2 regions of the Lactobacillus sp. OTU4228 genome follow, and region 2 is predicted to be linked to the other one. Evidence: predicted binding sites of a transcription regulator. Region 2 holds the regulator's gene; the other holds the start of a gene.
What was found. The regulator NrdR, encoded in region 2, represses ribonucleotide reductase genes. The targets are predictions, from matches to a motif close to ACACNATATATNGTGT.

Region 1 (7,795 bases), on a different contig from region 2:
GAAGCTCATCCACATTGCCAAATGCTTCAATTTGCAGGTCATATTTTGGCACTATTTTACCAGTAACCTGCTTGGTTAGCCCTTTGTCGCCAACTTTAGTGTAGATTTTGATTGTCATTAGATTATCCTCCGTTGATAGGCTTCAAGTGCTTTGGTGATTGGTTTATATAAAACAAAGTAGAAGGCAAAGTTGCCAATTGCATGGTAGGTATCAAAGGCGAAGCTAGAAACAAGGTAAGCGATGAAAGCAGGCAAACCACCGAAAATAGTCATCCCCAGGTCGACTAAAAAGCCGTATTCCCAACCTAAAAAGGTGGCCAAAGCTACCTGTAACCAAAAGTGATTTTGCAGTGGCGTAACTTTGTTTAAAAAGGCCACAGTTAATACACAACCAGCATAAGCTAAAATTTGGGGAATAGTCCAAATGCCGAATCCCAAATAAATATTAGAAATCAACATTGTCAAAGCAGCTAAAGTGATACCTGAGCCGATACCCAAATAAAGAGTAGCGATCATCAAGATATCAGTTACTGGTTGTACGTTGGGAATAGGAATAATTTTGAAGATACGCAAGACCACGCACATTGCTGTAAGCATGGCCAGTAATGCGATTTGTCTGATTTGCAGCCGCTCAGTAACCATAAATTACTTCACCTTGTCTAGAGTAAATTTAACTTTATCCTTGTTAGCAACAGCTTGTTTGTCGGCACCTTTGGTTGCCCATTTGCCGTTAATTGTGTAAGTCCAATAAATCTTTTTCTTAGGGTTTTGCTTTTTACCATCGATTGAAGTAATAAAACCCTTAGTTTCTTGCACTTTCCATGCTTTCTTAAGACCGGTAATTACCTTGGCCTTTTTCTTAGGAATCTTAACGGATTTATCACTTACGGTTTTCTTGCCTTGTTTCAAGGTGTAGTTAACCGTAATTTGATTGTTAGAGCTCTTTTTGGCAGTGGATGAACTATTATTTGAGCATCCCGTCAAAAATAAAGTTAAAAATGCAACGATTGTAAATAATAAACTAAATTTGTGTTTGTTCTTCATTTTTATCTCCTAATAAATTACTTGATTGGGCAAGCTCCGCCTTCACAGTCGGTTTGTCCTACAATTTCTAATCCCTTTTGATCATCATTTTGCTTTGCAAATACTTCTTCAACATCATCAGTAATCAAAGCAGCTCTTTCTTTATAGGTCTTCTTGTCAATTGGCTCTTTTGGAGCTTGCTTGAGTGAACCACCGTAGTAAGGAAGAAGTGAAGTTGATTTAATAGTGTGTCTGTATTGGTGAAGAAGTGGAGCAATTTCGTCACTTTCATCTGATTGGAAGGTGATGGTGCAGCTGACGGCATTGTCAGACCAGTATGTTTGCAAGAATGCTTGGGTCGCGAATTGTTCCGCAATTGAAACCGTTCCGGCAGAAGCAAAGTTTTTACTATCGGCGTGAGCAGCCCGTAATGGAAATTCGACGCAAATAGTGTTCTTAGTGTAAATATCTGGTTCAGTATGATAGCCGCATTCTCTTAAGGCTGGAAGCAATGGATCACTAGCCTGGAAACGAATTCTCTGAATCAAATAACCAGCATAGTGGAAGTGCATCCCTTCTGACACACCAGCCAATTTAGCCACCGTACCAGATGGTTTAACTGTGGTGTGCTTAATTGATGGGTGGGTGCCTAATTCCTTGCTGTAGGCCTTATCTGCGTCGACTACAGCCTTGTATAAGCCATCCACTCTTTCAACTGCCTGTGAATCATAGATTGGTTTCTTAATCTTTTCACCAGTTTCTGCATCAACGGCATCTTCAAAGCCAGTGACTACTCTGTGGCCCAAGTCATTAAGCAGCCAGTCTTGAATACCAGACATTGAAATACCGATTCTGCGGTTCTTTTGAATAATCTTACGTGAAACTTCCCAGTCGTAGTGACTAAAGGTAACTCTCTTAGCAAAACGAGTAGCTAAGGCGAAGGCCTCCTTTAAGTCCCAGCCTTGCATTTCAGCGATGTATGGGAAGACCTCAAACAAGTTGCATGGCTCACCATTTGCCAAAGAAATTTCGCCACAAGGATTAGTACCTTCAACGTCATCGTCAATTCCTGGTTGATAGCCATCAACAATACGACCATAGTTGCGTGACAAATCTAAGTTAACGATACCAGGCTCGCCATTATGCAAAATGCCGTCAGCAATTGGACCATAATTATTAAACTTAGAATTAATGGCCACACTGTTGTTAGAAGCCCAACGGTGGTGATAAAGCTTTTTCTTATCCTGCTTCATCTTGATAAAGTCTTGGTCGTCACTAGAGCCAAGTGCAAGCTCAGCTGAACGACGAACGTTGCCGGCAACAACTGTTTTACCAATCAAGTTACAAATGTCAGTCGCATCAACAGCAGTCAAGTTTTTACCTGCGCGGGCATTAATGACGTTGTTGATATCGATAAACATTTCAACTAAAGGCATTGGACCTGAAGCAGTACCGCCGAAGCCATGGATCTTGGCACCGTATGGACGAATATCAGTAATGTCCAAAACTAATTTGGTCTTTCGATCAGGATTGGTTTGGTTAAAGTGCATATCAATTAAACGGGCATTGGCAAGAACCCAGCCTTCACGAGTATCAGGCAATCTGTAGTAAATCACGTCGTCTTGATCTGGATTTTGCTTTTTCCATTCGTCTTTATCAATGGCGCCAACCTTGATTGAGGCATCGTGTGACTTGCTGCCTTTATCGATTACAACAGTTAAATCGATTTTGTTATTAACCTTAGGAATTTGCTTGATGTTGTCGTTAACAACTGAAAAACCAACGCCGCCGCCTTTCATTAATTGATCGAATAGGAAGGAGAAAGGCATGGAGACAGCTTTTTCTCTCTTATCAACGTAAGAAGGCACGATGTGACTGTCGCCATATTCTTGAGGACGAATAGCGATGAACCAGCAGTTGTTTAATGAATCGCCAGTCCGTTTTTGATAATCGGTTCCTGAAATCCAAAGGTTACGACCTGAAGGGGTAGCTGATAAGCCATAAACTAAACGGAATAATCGTTTAGCTTCATTGGTCAATTCGCTGATAACTTCTTTAGAGGGAGAGTCTTTTAGACGTGGATCAAGGTTGATGTTACCTTCGATCACACGCTTAACTGTCTCATCCCAGTTTTCTGAACGATCTTGATCAGGAAGCCAACGGGCATAAGTTCTCTTATAGGTTACCCAGCCAAGTTCACCCCAGTGAGGTTTGATTTCATGTTTCACTTGATCAATAAAGTTTTGATCTAGTTCAATTCTAGTAGATGGCATGTTTTTCACTCCTAAAAGATTATTATTGTTTCGCAAAACACATTATGTATGAGCACATATCTAAATGTACCACAATATCTTGTGGTTTGTAGAAAATTATCGCGGATAGCATTGATTTGTAAACTGCAAATCCCATCAGAATAGGGCTAATAAATTAGAAAAAATTTTAGATAAAATGTGGTATAGCTTTAGAAAGCAAAAAATATAGAAAATTATCATGTTACAATCAAAAATAATGAAAAAACGAGGTTTGATTCATGAATACAGCTTGGCAAAAATTTAAAGACAATGTGCCATTGCGTAGAGTTGTCGTATTTTTGTTAATCGTAGCTTGTTTGTACGAGATGCGGGCAATGATGAATACGATTCTGTTAACATTTATTTTTACTTACGTAATCGTGCACCTGATTCGTTTAGTCCAGCGTTACATTCCTAAGATGCCGACAGGGATAATAGTTGTCGTCACGTATCTGATAATTCTGGCGCTATTGTATTTCGTTATAACGGTTTACTTGCCCATGCTGATGGTGCAAATCAGTAAGATGGTAAAGTCCGTTATGGCATTTTATGAAAGCGATGAATCGTTGCGTTTGATGTCGTACGTAACGCGTTACATTAGTAAAGGCGAGTTGATTGAACAGGCAAAGCACGCTATGACTTTTGCCTTTCACACTGCTACTAATATCGGCACGCTGACCATCGCGACATTTATGTCACTGATCTTAAGTTTCTTTTACACGATTGAATTAAAGAAGATGAGAGAATTCTCTAGTTTATTCGTTAAAAGCGGCTACTTGAAGTGGCTCTTTGAAGATATTTGTTACTTCGGTAAAAAATTTACCAATACCTTTGGTGTAGTGCTTGAGGCCCAATCCCTTATTGCGATTTGTAACACAGCTTTGACAATGATCGGTTTGGCTATAATGAGAATGCCACAGATTGTCGCCTTAGGCTTGATGGTCTTCATTTTGAGTTTGGTTCCAGTTGCTGGTGTAATCATTTCACTGATTCCGCTAAGTATTGTGGGCTACTCAGTAGGCGGCATTCGCTACGTGATTTACATTTTCATTATGATCATGATTATTCACGCCGTTGAAGCCTATGTCTTAAATCCTAAGTTCATGGCCAGCAAGACTGAATTACCAATTTTCTACACATTCTTGGTTTTGCTTGTGGCAGAACATTTCTGGGGCAGCTGGGGCTTGATCGTAGGTGTGCCAATCTTTACTTTCTTCTTGGATGTTTTAGGCATTAAGCCAACTAAAAAGAGTAAGAAGAAGGCAGTTCTAAAATGAGATTATTACTGACAGGCGATAGCATCATCGCACGCAATGAAGGCAAAGAAGAGCCGCATATTAACTGGAATTTAAAAAAGATGTTGCCTGACGTAGAAATTGAAAATACTGCAGTGTCGGGGATCAATTCAGGTGCGTTTTTTGCAAGACTTAATGAATTAGTTTTGAGCGTGAAAAAGTGCGATAACTTGGTAATTTTACTTGGGACTAATGATCTGGCAACGCATAAGCAGGTACCGTTAACGCAATTTAAGCAAAATATGGAATTGATTTGTTCAGCGATAATTTGTGCATATTATCCGCCACATGTTTTGCTTGTTTCGCCACCCGCCGTTGATGAGGAAAAGCAGCTTGTGCGCGATAATGCTTTAGTAGAAAAATATGCCAAAGCAGTCGAAGAAGTCGCTCAGGAATATCATTTTAGATATGCGGATTTATGTCAGGCGATGCTAGATGCAGGGGACATCAAGAAGACTGCCCAAGGAATGAAAAATGATGGTTTGCACTTTGGGGATGCAGGCTATGAGATATTAGCTAAATTGATTGTTAAAAATTTGAAGAGCATGTAAAAAAGAGGCCGAAAGGCCTCTTTATTTTTTATTCAATTAAATTATCTTATTGCCGCAAACAACAATCCACCCACGGCTACCAGAGCCAGGAATGGGATGAGCAAGTATGCGCAAAATACGAAAATCAATCCGGCAATGAGTAAGAAGCCGAAAATCTTGATTAAGCCAACCCCCAACTTGAAGAAAAGCCAAATCAAGAAAATTGTTAACAAAAGTGAAAGCATAGTTTCATACCTCCATAATCTATGAGAATATTTTACTACCAAGAGATGGAGAGAGCGTAGATTAAGTATGCTGCTTTTAGAAAAAATCAAGAAATGTTTATGCAATTAAGTTACCGTTAACAGAGCAAATCGTATTGAAAGCTCTTTCTGAAATCGATATCATTTAAAATATGAAAGCGATTTAGATGGAAGGAGAAAGAGAACTTGAAGCAAGAAAAATCAGGTTTACCAACGCTAGCCGCTTCCACTATTTGGATGATTAGCTTAGGTTATTTAGGCGTACAAATTGCATTTACTTTGGAAACTTCACAAATGAGTAGAATTTTCCAAACTTTAGGGGCTGACCCAACAAAATTAGGTTGGTTCTTCATTTTGCCACCACTTGCTGGTCTGGTGGTGCAACCAGGAATCGGATCCTTATCAGATCGTACTTGGATTCCTAAGATTGGTAGAAGATTACCTTATTTGTTAATCGGGATGATCTTCGCCGTAATCACAATGGTCATTTTGCCAAATGTTGGTAGTTTTGGCTTAGGATATGGATCCTTAGAAGCACTTATTTTCGGTGCTGTCGCAATTGCCATATTGGACGTTGCTTCTAACATGGCCATGCAGCCATTTAAGATGATGATCGGTGATATGGTTAACGATGAACAAAAATCATATGCTTACGGAATTCAAAGTATGCTTTCCAACTTTGGTGCTGTAATTGCCGCATTTTTCCCATTCTTGTTAACTAGTTTTGGTGTTGCTAATACTGCTAAAAAGGGTGTGGTACCACAATCAGTTGTCATTTCATTCTATGTTGGTGCAGCTGTTTTGGTAATTACTTCATTGTTCACCATCTTCAGAGTTCATGAATATGATCCAGAAACTTATGCTCGTTACCATGGTATCAAGGAATCAGATAACAAAGAAGGTGGCGGTTGGATTGAATTGCTAAAGAAAGCGCCAAAAGTATTTTGGCAAGTTTCATTAGTCCAATTTTTCAGCTGGATTTCATTCCAATACCTTTCAACTTATGCAACTGGTGCGATTGCGCAAAACGTATGGAACACTACTTCCGCTTCTTCAGCAGGCTACCAAATTGCAGGTAACTGGTTCGGCGTATTGACTGCTGTTCAATCAATTGCGGCTGTAATTTGGTCATATGTTTTGGCTAAAGTACCAAACAATCGTCATAAGTTAGGCTACGGCTTAAGTTTGGCATTAGGTGCAATTGGCTACACTTCAATTTTCTTGGTTCATTCACAAATGCTGCTGATTCTTTCATTCATTTTAATCGGAATCAGCTGGGCAGGGATGAACACTTATCCATTGACTATGGTATCTAACGCTTTATCAGGTAAACACATGGGAACCTACCTTGGCTTATTCAACTGTTCAATTTGTTTGCCACAGATTGTCGCTTCATTACTCAGCTTTATCATCTTCCCAATGGTAGGTAACTCAATGCCAGCTATGATGTTAATCACTGGTATTTCAGGATTCTTAGCTGCTTTATCAGTTATCAGCATTAAAGAAACCTACGTAAAATAATTTAGACCAAAATAAAAATGCATGAAGTCAGAATTTGGCTTCGTGCATTTTTTAGTTATTCATTTTGTTAGATCTGAATATTTTTATTAATCCTTAACAACATCCTTAGTGTCTAACCATTGATTGCCACTGATCTTAACAAGCTTCTTGCCGTTAGTCTTCTTAACATCCTTAGCAGTGAAAGTTGAATCCATTGAAACTGTCTTAGCGGGCTTTCCACCGTTTGCGTTTAAAACAGCGTCTTGGTATCTTTAACAGTAACGAAGATCTTGTCGCCTTTCTTGATAGCTGGGTTAGTAGGAGCAACTTCTGCAACACCCAACTTTGGGGCAGTGAAACTAGCAGCTTCGGTAACTGAAGCACTGACACCTAATAAACTCATTGAAGCGACTGCGACTGAAACAACTTTAGCTAATTTCTTTGCGTCTAACATATATTATTAAATTCAAGGGATAATTTGAATTTTTTGAAAATAATTTAGGTCCCACAAATGTTGCTAGAATAACGTTTTCAATTATTTTTAGTTAAAAATTGGCAAAATAAATAAAAATAGCTATCTATTTTAGATAACTGTTTTCTTAGTATAAGTCCCTTTATTATGATCTCAATTCTTATTTTAGTCAGAATTAAAGCCATTTCATAGTGCTTATTTTACGGAACATATGAGTAAAAATAACTAATCAGTGAAATATTGCAAAATATCTTCTTCAGTTAATTCTTTCTTTTCTTCACCTTTAACATCTAATACAATTTGCCCGCTATTCAGAATTACCATCCGATTGCCATACTTAATGGCATCTTTTAATTGGTGGGTGATCATAATGCAGGTTAATTTTTCTTCGCGTACAACTTGATCAGTTAATTCGAGTAAA
Region 2 (7,795 bases):
CCTTCACCTACACGCAAAGCATTGACTTTCTTTCCTTTAACATTCTTTTTAACGGGAACATAGTAAAACCCATCTCCGCTACCTGCAAGCCAGCCGTCAGCATTAAATCCAGTAATCTTATGGTACTTAATTGTATGGCAAGCCCATGCTGATTCACCAACTTTATCAGCTAATTTATAATTTGCTTTTTTATCAGCCTTAATCAGCTTATTGACCCATTTATCTGAAGTCTTTCCGTTTAAGTCCTTATATAATTTAACTCCATCAATAGTGTACGCTGTAATCTTGAATTTCTTTACCTTTTTGTCTTCCCTGTAGTACCAAGTACCACGAGTTTTCTTAGGTGTAGTAAATGCTTTCTTTGCACCCCAATCGGTTGCTTTAATTGTTGCAGCATCAGTCTTTGATGATACACTTGCCAAACCAAGAACTAATAAAAATGCACTAAGTAATAATAAAAATTTCTTTTTCATCTTAAATCCTCCACAGAAATCTTTACAGATATTATGCCACAAAAATGCTTGATGAAGCATTGAATTTTACATTTATTTTACAAATGTTACAAAATTATGACGTAAAAAAGGCACTCCATGAATATTCATGAAGTGCCTTAATTAACTATTTATTTAATTAGTTTTCACGTGAGTATGACTTAACATCAGCATCAATTTCGTTAATGAAGTCGTCAAGACTCTTAGAAATTTCTTCGTCAGTACCGTAACGACGTACGTTTACGCTACCGTTCTTCATTTCTTCGTCACCTAATACCAAAGTGTAAGGTACCTTTTGGGTTTGTGATTCACGAATCTTGTAACCCATCTTTTCGTTTCTGTTGTCAACTTCTGCTCTGAAGCCGCGCTTAGCAAGTTCTTGACGAACCTTTTCGGCGTATTCGCCGTGAGCGTCGTTGTTAACTGGGATGATTTCAGCTTGGATTGGAGCAAGCCAAGTTGGGAAGGCACCCTTGTAAATTTCAGTTAAGTAAGCAATGAATCTTTCCATAGTACCAACAATACCACGGTGGATCATAACTGGACGGTGTTCTTCACCATCTTGACCAACGTAAGTTAAGCCAAATCTTTCTGGAAGCATGAAGTCAAGTTGAATAGTTGACATAGTTTCGTCGTTACCCAAAGCAGTCTTAGTTTGGATATCAAGCTTAGGACCGTAGAATGCTGCTTCACCTTCAGCTTCAACGTAGTCAAGGCCAAGGTCATCCATAGCACCCTTAAGCATCTTTTGACTTCTTTCCCACATTTCATCGTTTGCAAAGTACTTTTCAGTGTTCTTTGGATCACGGTATGAAAGTCTGAAGTAGTAATCAGTAATGTCGAAGTCCTTGTATACGTCCATGATCAACTTCAAGATCTTAGCAAATTCGTCTTGAACTTGATCAAGAGCTACAAAGGTATGACCATCGTTCAAAGTCATTTCACGTACACGTTGAAGACCTGACAAAGCACCTGATTTTTCGTATCTGTGCATCATACCAAGTTCAGCAACACGAAGTGGCAAGTCACGATATGAACGAATGTGGTGCTTGTAAATTTGGATGTGTGATGGGCAGTTCATTGGACGAAGTTCAAGCATTTCGCCATCACCCATGTCCATTGGTGGGAACATGTCATCACGGTAGTGTGCCCAGTGACCTGAAGTCTTGTAAGCGTCAAGGTTCATAAGTACTGGAGTGTAAACGTGTTGGTAACCATCAGCTACTTCACGGTCGATGATGTAACGTTCAACAACACGACGAATAGTAGCACCCTTTGGCATCCAGTAAGGAAGACCTGCACCAACCTTAGGATCTACGAAGAAGAGGTCAAGGTCACGACCGATAGTACGGTGGTCGCGTTCCTTAATTTCTGCACGACGCTTTAAGTCATCCTTCAATGCTGCTTCCTTGAAGAATGCAGTACCGAAGATTCTTTGAAGCATTGGGTTTGATGACTTACCTAACCAGTAAGCACCAGCTACTGACAAAAGCTTGAAGTGCTTGATCTTACCAGTGTTTGGAAGTAATGCGTCAAAACCAAAGTCTACGAAGTCGCCTAACTTGTAAGCGTCAACCTTGTCGCCTTCAACCTTCTTCAAAAGTTCACTCTTGTATGGGTCGTCCTTGTAGATATCTTCAAGTTCTGACTTGTCCATTTCAACGTGTTCAATTGCTTGACCACTCTTAACAAGCTTTTCCATAGCCTTTTCAAGTTCTGGCAATTCAGTAACCTTGATTTGGTCCTTCTTGTCAGTGTCAACGTAGAAGCCACCTTCGTCAGCTACGTGTTCACCTAAACGAAGTTCTGGGTACTTCTTCTTAGCAACAGCTTCAAGTGCAAATGCTGCAGTTGCTCTTAAGATATCCAAACCTTCTTCGTCTTTATCAGTAAGGATAGCAATTTCAACGTCGCTATCGATTTCGTAATCAAGTGGCTTAACTTGGCCATTTACCTTAGCACCAACAGCAGCTTTTCCAAGTGAAGTTGCGATTGATGAAGCTACATCTTTAACTGAAACGGCTTTGTCAAATTCTTTCTTTGAGCCGTCTGGTAAAGTAACTGAAAAACTCATAAAATTACCTCCAAAAAAAAATCCCAGTGCTCAATCGCACTGGGACGTTAATTGCGTGGTTCCACCCAAAATTCAGGTTAGCGTGTGTCTAACCTCTTATATTCGGATTGATAAAGGTATCCAACCTAAAATTTTAACTTTGGGAATAAACGATTGGGGTGAGCCTCTAATGAAGGACTTCCAGAACTAGGTCCCTCTCTCTGAAGCGAAGTTCATCATGTCTCGTTTAGTTAGTTTCAATTATACGCATTCGAGCTGGGGATGCAAGACCTTTTTAAAAATTAATGCAAAGAATTTCTGCGGTCAGGTCCTGGCACCACAATTTCTTTAGCCAAAAAGCGGACACGCTGCATCAGTCTTCTCGCCTTAACTGGGTCGGTCGCATTACGCGTTTCTTCAAAGTGTGACTGCAATGCTTCCATGTCTAAATTGGATGAGAAGAAGGTTGGCAAAACATTATCCATTCTTGCCTGCAAAATTACGCCTAAGACGTCATCACGTGACCATTGGCTGAGACTTTCGGCCCCAATATCATCCAGAATAAGCAAATCGCATTCGGATAATCTACGGATTTCTTCTTGCAAGCTAATTCGGCTATTATCGTCAAAGTGACTAGCAAGGCCGGCAATAAATGTTGGCACGTGCAAGAAAATGACGTTTTTATTCATGTTGGTAACGACATAATTAGCAAGTCCTGCCAAAATATAGGTCTTACCAACGCCGAAATCACCTGAAAGATATAGTCCCTTTTGGTGCGGGTCTTTTTTATACTTCTTCAAGAAATCATAAATTAAAGCAAGAACATTGTTCCGATCGTCTGTAACGTCAATTTCACTTAAACTAACGTCATGCAAACGAGCAGGCAAATCAATGAGCTGCAGCCGTCTTTGCGCTGCCTTTTTACGGTCTTGTGCGATCTTAGCTCTTGTCGGTGCATAGCGAATGTCGATTACCTTGCCGTTTAAAAATAGCTGCGGTGCATAACCGGCCATCACCTTGTTGGGATGCGTTTTTTGTGAATAAAATTCGTACAGATTCGACATGCTATTGCGAATCATCTTTTGATCGATTTTATCCGCATTTTGCTTAAGAAAAGCTTGCACATCAGGATCATGCAAGGCTTGATTCTCCAAAGTCTTTTCATCGCCTAAATTGCGCTGTTTAACAATTTGCTTGATCACATTGCCTATCGGTTCCATTTATTCACCTGCTTTCTTATTTATTGTTCAAATCTTTAAACAAATTCTTCAATTGCGCAGTAGAAATACCGGAATTGGTATCAACCTTCTTCTTGCTCCAATCGGTGCCTTTTTCTACGCGCTTATTTTGATAGTTATAGTTTCTTCTAGATCTTCTATTATTGCCATTGCCAAAACTATCGCGACGTTTCTTCACGTACTGCAAAGCCTGAACCGCGGTTGCAACGCCATGTTGGAGCCAGTCGTTAGCGATCTTGTAGGCCAAGTTTGAGTTCACTACAGTATCGTAAGTCAAACAAGTATAGGTCAGAATATTGATCAAATCTTCTGGCAAACCATACTGGGTGTGCAAATTATTGATAATCTGCCGCTCGCCTGCACTGGCAATACCGCCCTTTTCTGTTTTTATCTTATACAAAAACTCAGCGGGTGAGCTTTCATTGGCTTCCTTGAGCAACTTCTTATCGTTGTCGTCCAAGCCCTTAATCGCAGCCAAAGCCTTTTTACGGCCTTCATTTACCTGCTTTTGCACGTGTTCTCTAGTGTTAATCCGTTTGTAGTTCTCAGCTAAAGTATTGCTAATGTCGCGCATGTTCAATTCATACGAACCATGAAGGCATGGCAAACTCTCATCCACGAATTCTTTTTCGGACAAGCCATACGTCTGCATCAAAGAGCGAATTTGATTCTTCTTATTATCAACTTCACTAGCTGGAATTTGATAAACCTCATATTGCTCTTTGATAAAGTCCCAATCGATTGCATCCCTGTCGTTAACTTGGGCCACCTCTTCTTCATGAACTTTGTTTTCTTTGGCGGCCTCAATTACATCGCTGGATGGAGTGATTGCTTCATCCCCCGGCAAACGGAACATATCAAAGAAATTAGCCGAAACATCGCGCGCATTCTTAATAGGCTTTTCCCGCAACTTAGCTTCTTTAGCGAACTTGTGGCTTAATTCATGAAAGGTTTCTTCGCCAACTTTTTCCTTAAGCAAACTCGCTAGTAGCGGCGTAGCGAAAAACTTATCAGCACTAGGCACTTTAAGCAATTTAAACACGATGACGTTATTAAAAACATTATCGGACAAAAATGTTTGAACTAACCCCACGGCCTCTAATTTATGAAGCGAGGTAAACATCGTCTTTAAGCTACAATCCAGTTGTTCTTGCAGCGAATAAATACCCTTAGAATCAGAAATAATGCCGTATGGATCATAATCACTGATTAAAGTCTGATATAAAGCCACCGCAACAGCACCAACTAATGGCTGATACAATTTGATCAATATTTGCTCGTCTTCAGGAAAAAGCGTAACTCGATTGGCTACATAATATAGATGCTTGGGATCAGATGTCTCAAACATTTCTAATTACCCTTTCCCTTTTTGGCCATCATGTCTTCCATCGTCTTCATGAAGCTAGACATATCTTTAAATTCACGATAAATGGAAGCAAATCTAATGTAAGCTACATCGTCCAAGTCGGCTAATTCATCCATGACGTATTGACCGATCTTCTTAGATGAAATTTCGCTTACGCCTTGTTTTCTAACTTTATTTTCGACATGGTCAACTAATTGTTCGAATTGTTCGCTACTAATCGGACGCTTTTGCCCTGCGGCCATTACACCATGCAAAATCTTCTTACGGCTGAACGGTTCACGCGTTCCATCGTTTTTAATTACTAATAAAGGCGCCGTTTCAATACGCTCAAAGGTCGTAAAACGGAAACCACAGTTTTCACATTCTCGACGTCTTCTAATTGCCCGGTTTTCATCACTAGGACGTGAATCAATAACGCGGGAGGCATTTTGATGACAATTTGGACATTCCATAGCTATCCCTCTTTTTTGATTTTATTTAATAATTGTTCTAGTTTACTTTCTAGTTCTTTTATTGTACCAGTATTTTCAATTACAAAATCAGCCAATTGTGTTTTTTTAGACAACGGCATTTGGCTATTAATCCGCATTCTGGCTTCTTTATCAGTTAAATTATTTCTTTGTTTTAATCGCTCTATTTGAATAGATTCTGGCAAAGTAATTACCAACACACTATTGGCAATATGCTTCTTATCTAAGCCAGATTCAAAATAAACTGGTGCATCAAGGATAACCATATCTTCATTTTGATATGATGTTATCTTTTGTATTGTTTTATCGAAAATTAGAGGATGAGTCAACTGATTTAGTCTATTTAGCGCACTTTTATTACTAAAAACTAATTGACCGAGCTTTTTACGGTTAATCGTTTGGTCATCATTCAAATATTCTTCGCCAAAATTATCCTTAATTGCTTGCCAAGAAGCATTTTTTGGCTTCATTAAATCATGCGCTATTTCGTCACAGTCGACAATAGGAATATTTTGCTTTTTAAAAAATTGATCCGCGGTGCTTTTGCCTGTCGCAATCCCGCCAGTTAAAGCTAAAACGTATGTCATTTGTATATCACCTGACAATGTGGGCAAAAAGTAGTGCCTCTGCCTGAAACTTTAATTTTCTCAAAAGTCGTGCCACATCTAGGGCAGGCTTCACCAGCGTGACCGTAAACTTGTAGCATTTCTTGGTAACCACCAACTTCGCCGTTTGCATCCAAATAGCTATGAACAGTTGTACCGCGCTTTTCTATGGCAATTTTGATGGTTTCATTAATATTTTTACGCAGATCTTCTACTTTATCGGCAGGAATTTTGTTAGCCAAACTCAAGGGATGGATCTTGCTTTGCCACAAGGTTTCATCGACATAGATATTGCCCAGACCTGCCACAACAGTTTGATCGAGTAAGACATTTTTGATGTTCTTCTTTTTTCTCTTCAAACTACCCAAAAAATACTGCTCATTAAATTCCGGCGTATTGGGTTCAACGCCCAGTTTACCGATGCCAGTTGTTTGTCGCTCGGTTCCGGTCAAAACTAGCTGCATACGGCCAAATTTGCGCACATCGTTATAACGCAAGGCAGTGCCGTCGGTAAAAATAAATTCCACATGATCATGCTTATCTTTTGGCGCTTCCGGCGTAGTTAAGTGATACTTTCCTTCCATGCGCAGGTGAGAAACAATCGTCAAATTGTCGCTCAAGCGAATAAGCAAATACTTGGCATAGCGATCAATGCGAATAATCTTTTTGCCTGGCAGTTCATTGATAAACTTGTCATGATCGGTCGCAACGATTTTGGGATACCACAAAATTACTTTTTCAATTGTCTTTCCTTTAATTAAAGGAGTTAAAGTTCTTCGTACAGTTTCAACTTCGGGCATTTCAGGCATCTAATCACCTACTTTGCATCGTACCAATTGTGGCCCCAACCAGAATCAGCGATTAATGGCACATCAAGCTTAACTGCTGATTGCATTACTTCGGGCACGATCTTCTTGATTGTTTCCAGTTCGTCTTTTGGCACATCAAAAATCAATTCGTCGTGCACCTGAACAACCATCTTGGTCTTAAGGTGCAATTCATCAAGCTTCTTTTGCATGTTGATCATAGCAATCTTGATGATATCGGCAGCTGAGCCTTGGATTGGTGAGTTGATTGCGGTTCTTTCAGCGAAGGCACGCACAGTGTACTTCTTAGCGTGAATATCTGGCAAGTATCTGCGACGGTGCATAATTGTTTCGGCATAGCCTTTGTCACGCGCTTCTTGCACAGCCTTATCCATGTAATCCTTGATTTGAGGATATTGTTCGAAGTAGTTGTCGATAAATTCTTGAGCACGTTTTCTAGAAATGCCTAAGTTCTTGGATAAACCGTAATCGGAAATACCATAAACGATACCGAAGTTAACAGCCTTAGCGTGACGACGCATCAGTGGCGTTACTTGATCAGGTGAATCCAAGTGGAAAATCTTCATCGCGGTATGTGAGTGAATATCATAACCGGTCTTGAAGGCTTCTTGCATGTTTTGATCACCAGAAACATGAGCTAAAACACGAAGTTCAACTTGTGAGTAGTCGCAAGAGAAAATGTAGCCGTCTGGTTCACTTGGCACGAAAGCTTTTCTGATTTGCTTTCCTTCTTCGGTACGGGTAG

Region 1: a site for NrdR is predicted at 3,366-3,381, ahead of nrdJ (ribonucleoside-triphosphate reductase, adenosylcobalamin-dependent). Genes of this name have one in related genera too.

Annotation. Positions count from the first base shown of each region.
Region 1 covers NZ_CDLD01000041.1:96,416-104,210, forward strand. Annotated here, with positions in the region: gene BN1206_RS09215 (cob(I)yrinic acid a,c-diamide adenosyltransferase) at 1-118, opposite strand, end outside; gene BN1206_RS09220 (ECF transporter S component) at 118-642, opposite strand; gene BN1206_RS09225 (DUF4430 domain-containing protein) at 646-1,044, opposite strand; gene nrdJ (ribonucleoside-triphosphate reductase, adenosylcobalamin-dependent) at 1,062-3,296, opposite strand; gene BN1206_RS09235 (AI-2E family transporter) at 3,554-4,591, shown strand; gene BN1206_RS09240 (SGNH/GDSL hydrolase family protein) at 4,588-5,160, shown strand; gene BN1206_RS09245 (hypothetical protein) at 5,202-5,384, opposite strand; gene BN1206_RS09250 (SLC45 family MFS transporter) at 5,640-6,923, shown strand; partial or broken gene BN1206_RS09255 (hypothetical protein) at 7,010-7,356, opposite strand; gene BN1206_RS09260 (ABC transporter ATP-binding protein) at 7,600-7,795, opposite strand, start outside.
Region 2 covers NZ_CDLD01000034.1:92,659-100,453, forward strand. Annotated here, with positions in the region: gene BN1206_RS07100 (hypothetical protein) at 1-473, opposite strand, end outside; gene thrS (threonine--tRNA ligase) at 631-2,565, opposite strand; gene dnaI (primosomal protein DnaI) at 2,847-3,764, opposite strand; gene BN1206_RS07115 (replication initiation and membrane attachment family protein) at 3,781-5,130, opposite strand; gene nrdR (transcriptional regulator NrdR) at 5,133-5,600, opposite strand; gene coaE (dephospho-CoA kinase) at 5,603-6,205, opposite strand; gene mutM (bifunctional DNA-formamidopyrimidine glycosylase/DNA-(apurinic or apyrimidinic site) lyase) at 6,202-7,032, opposite strand; gene polA (DNA polymerase I) at 7,041-7,795, opposite strand, start outside.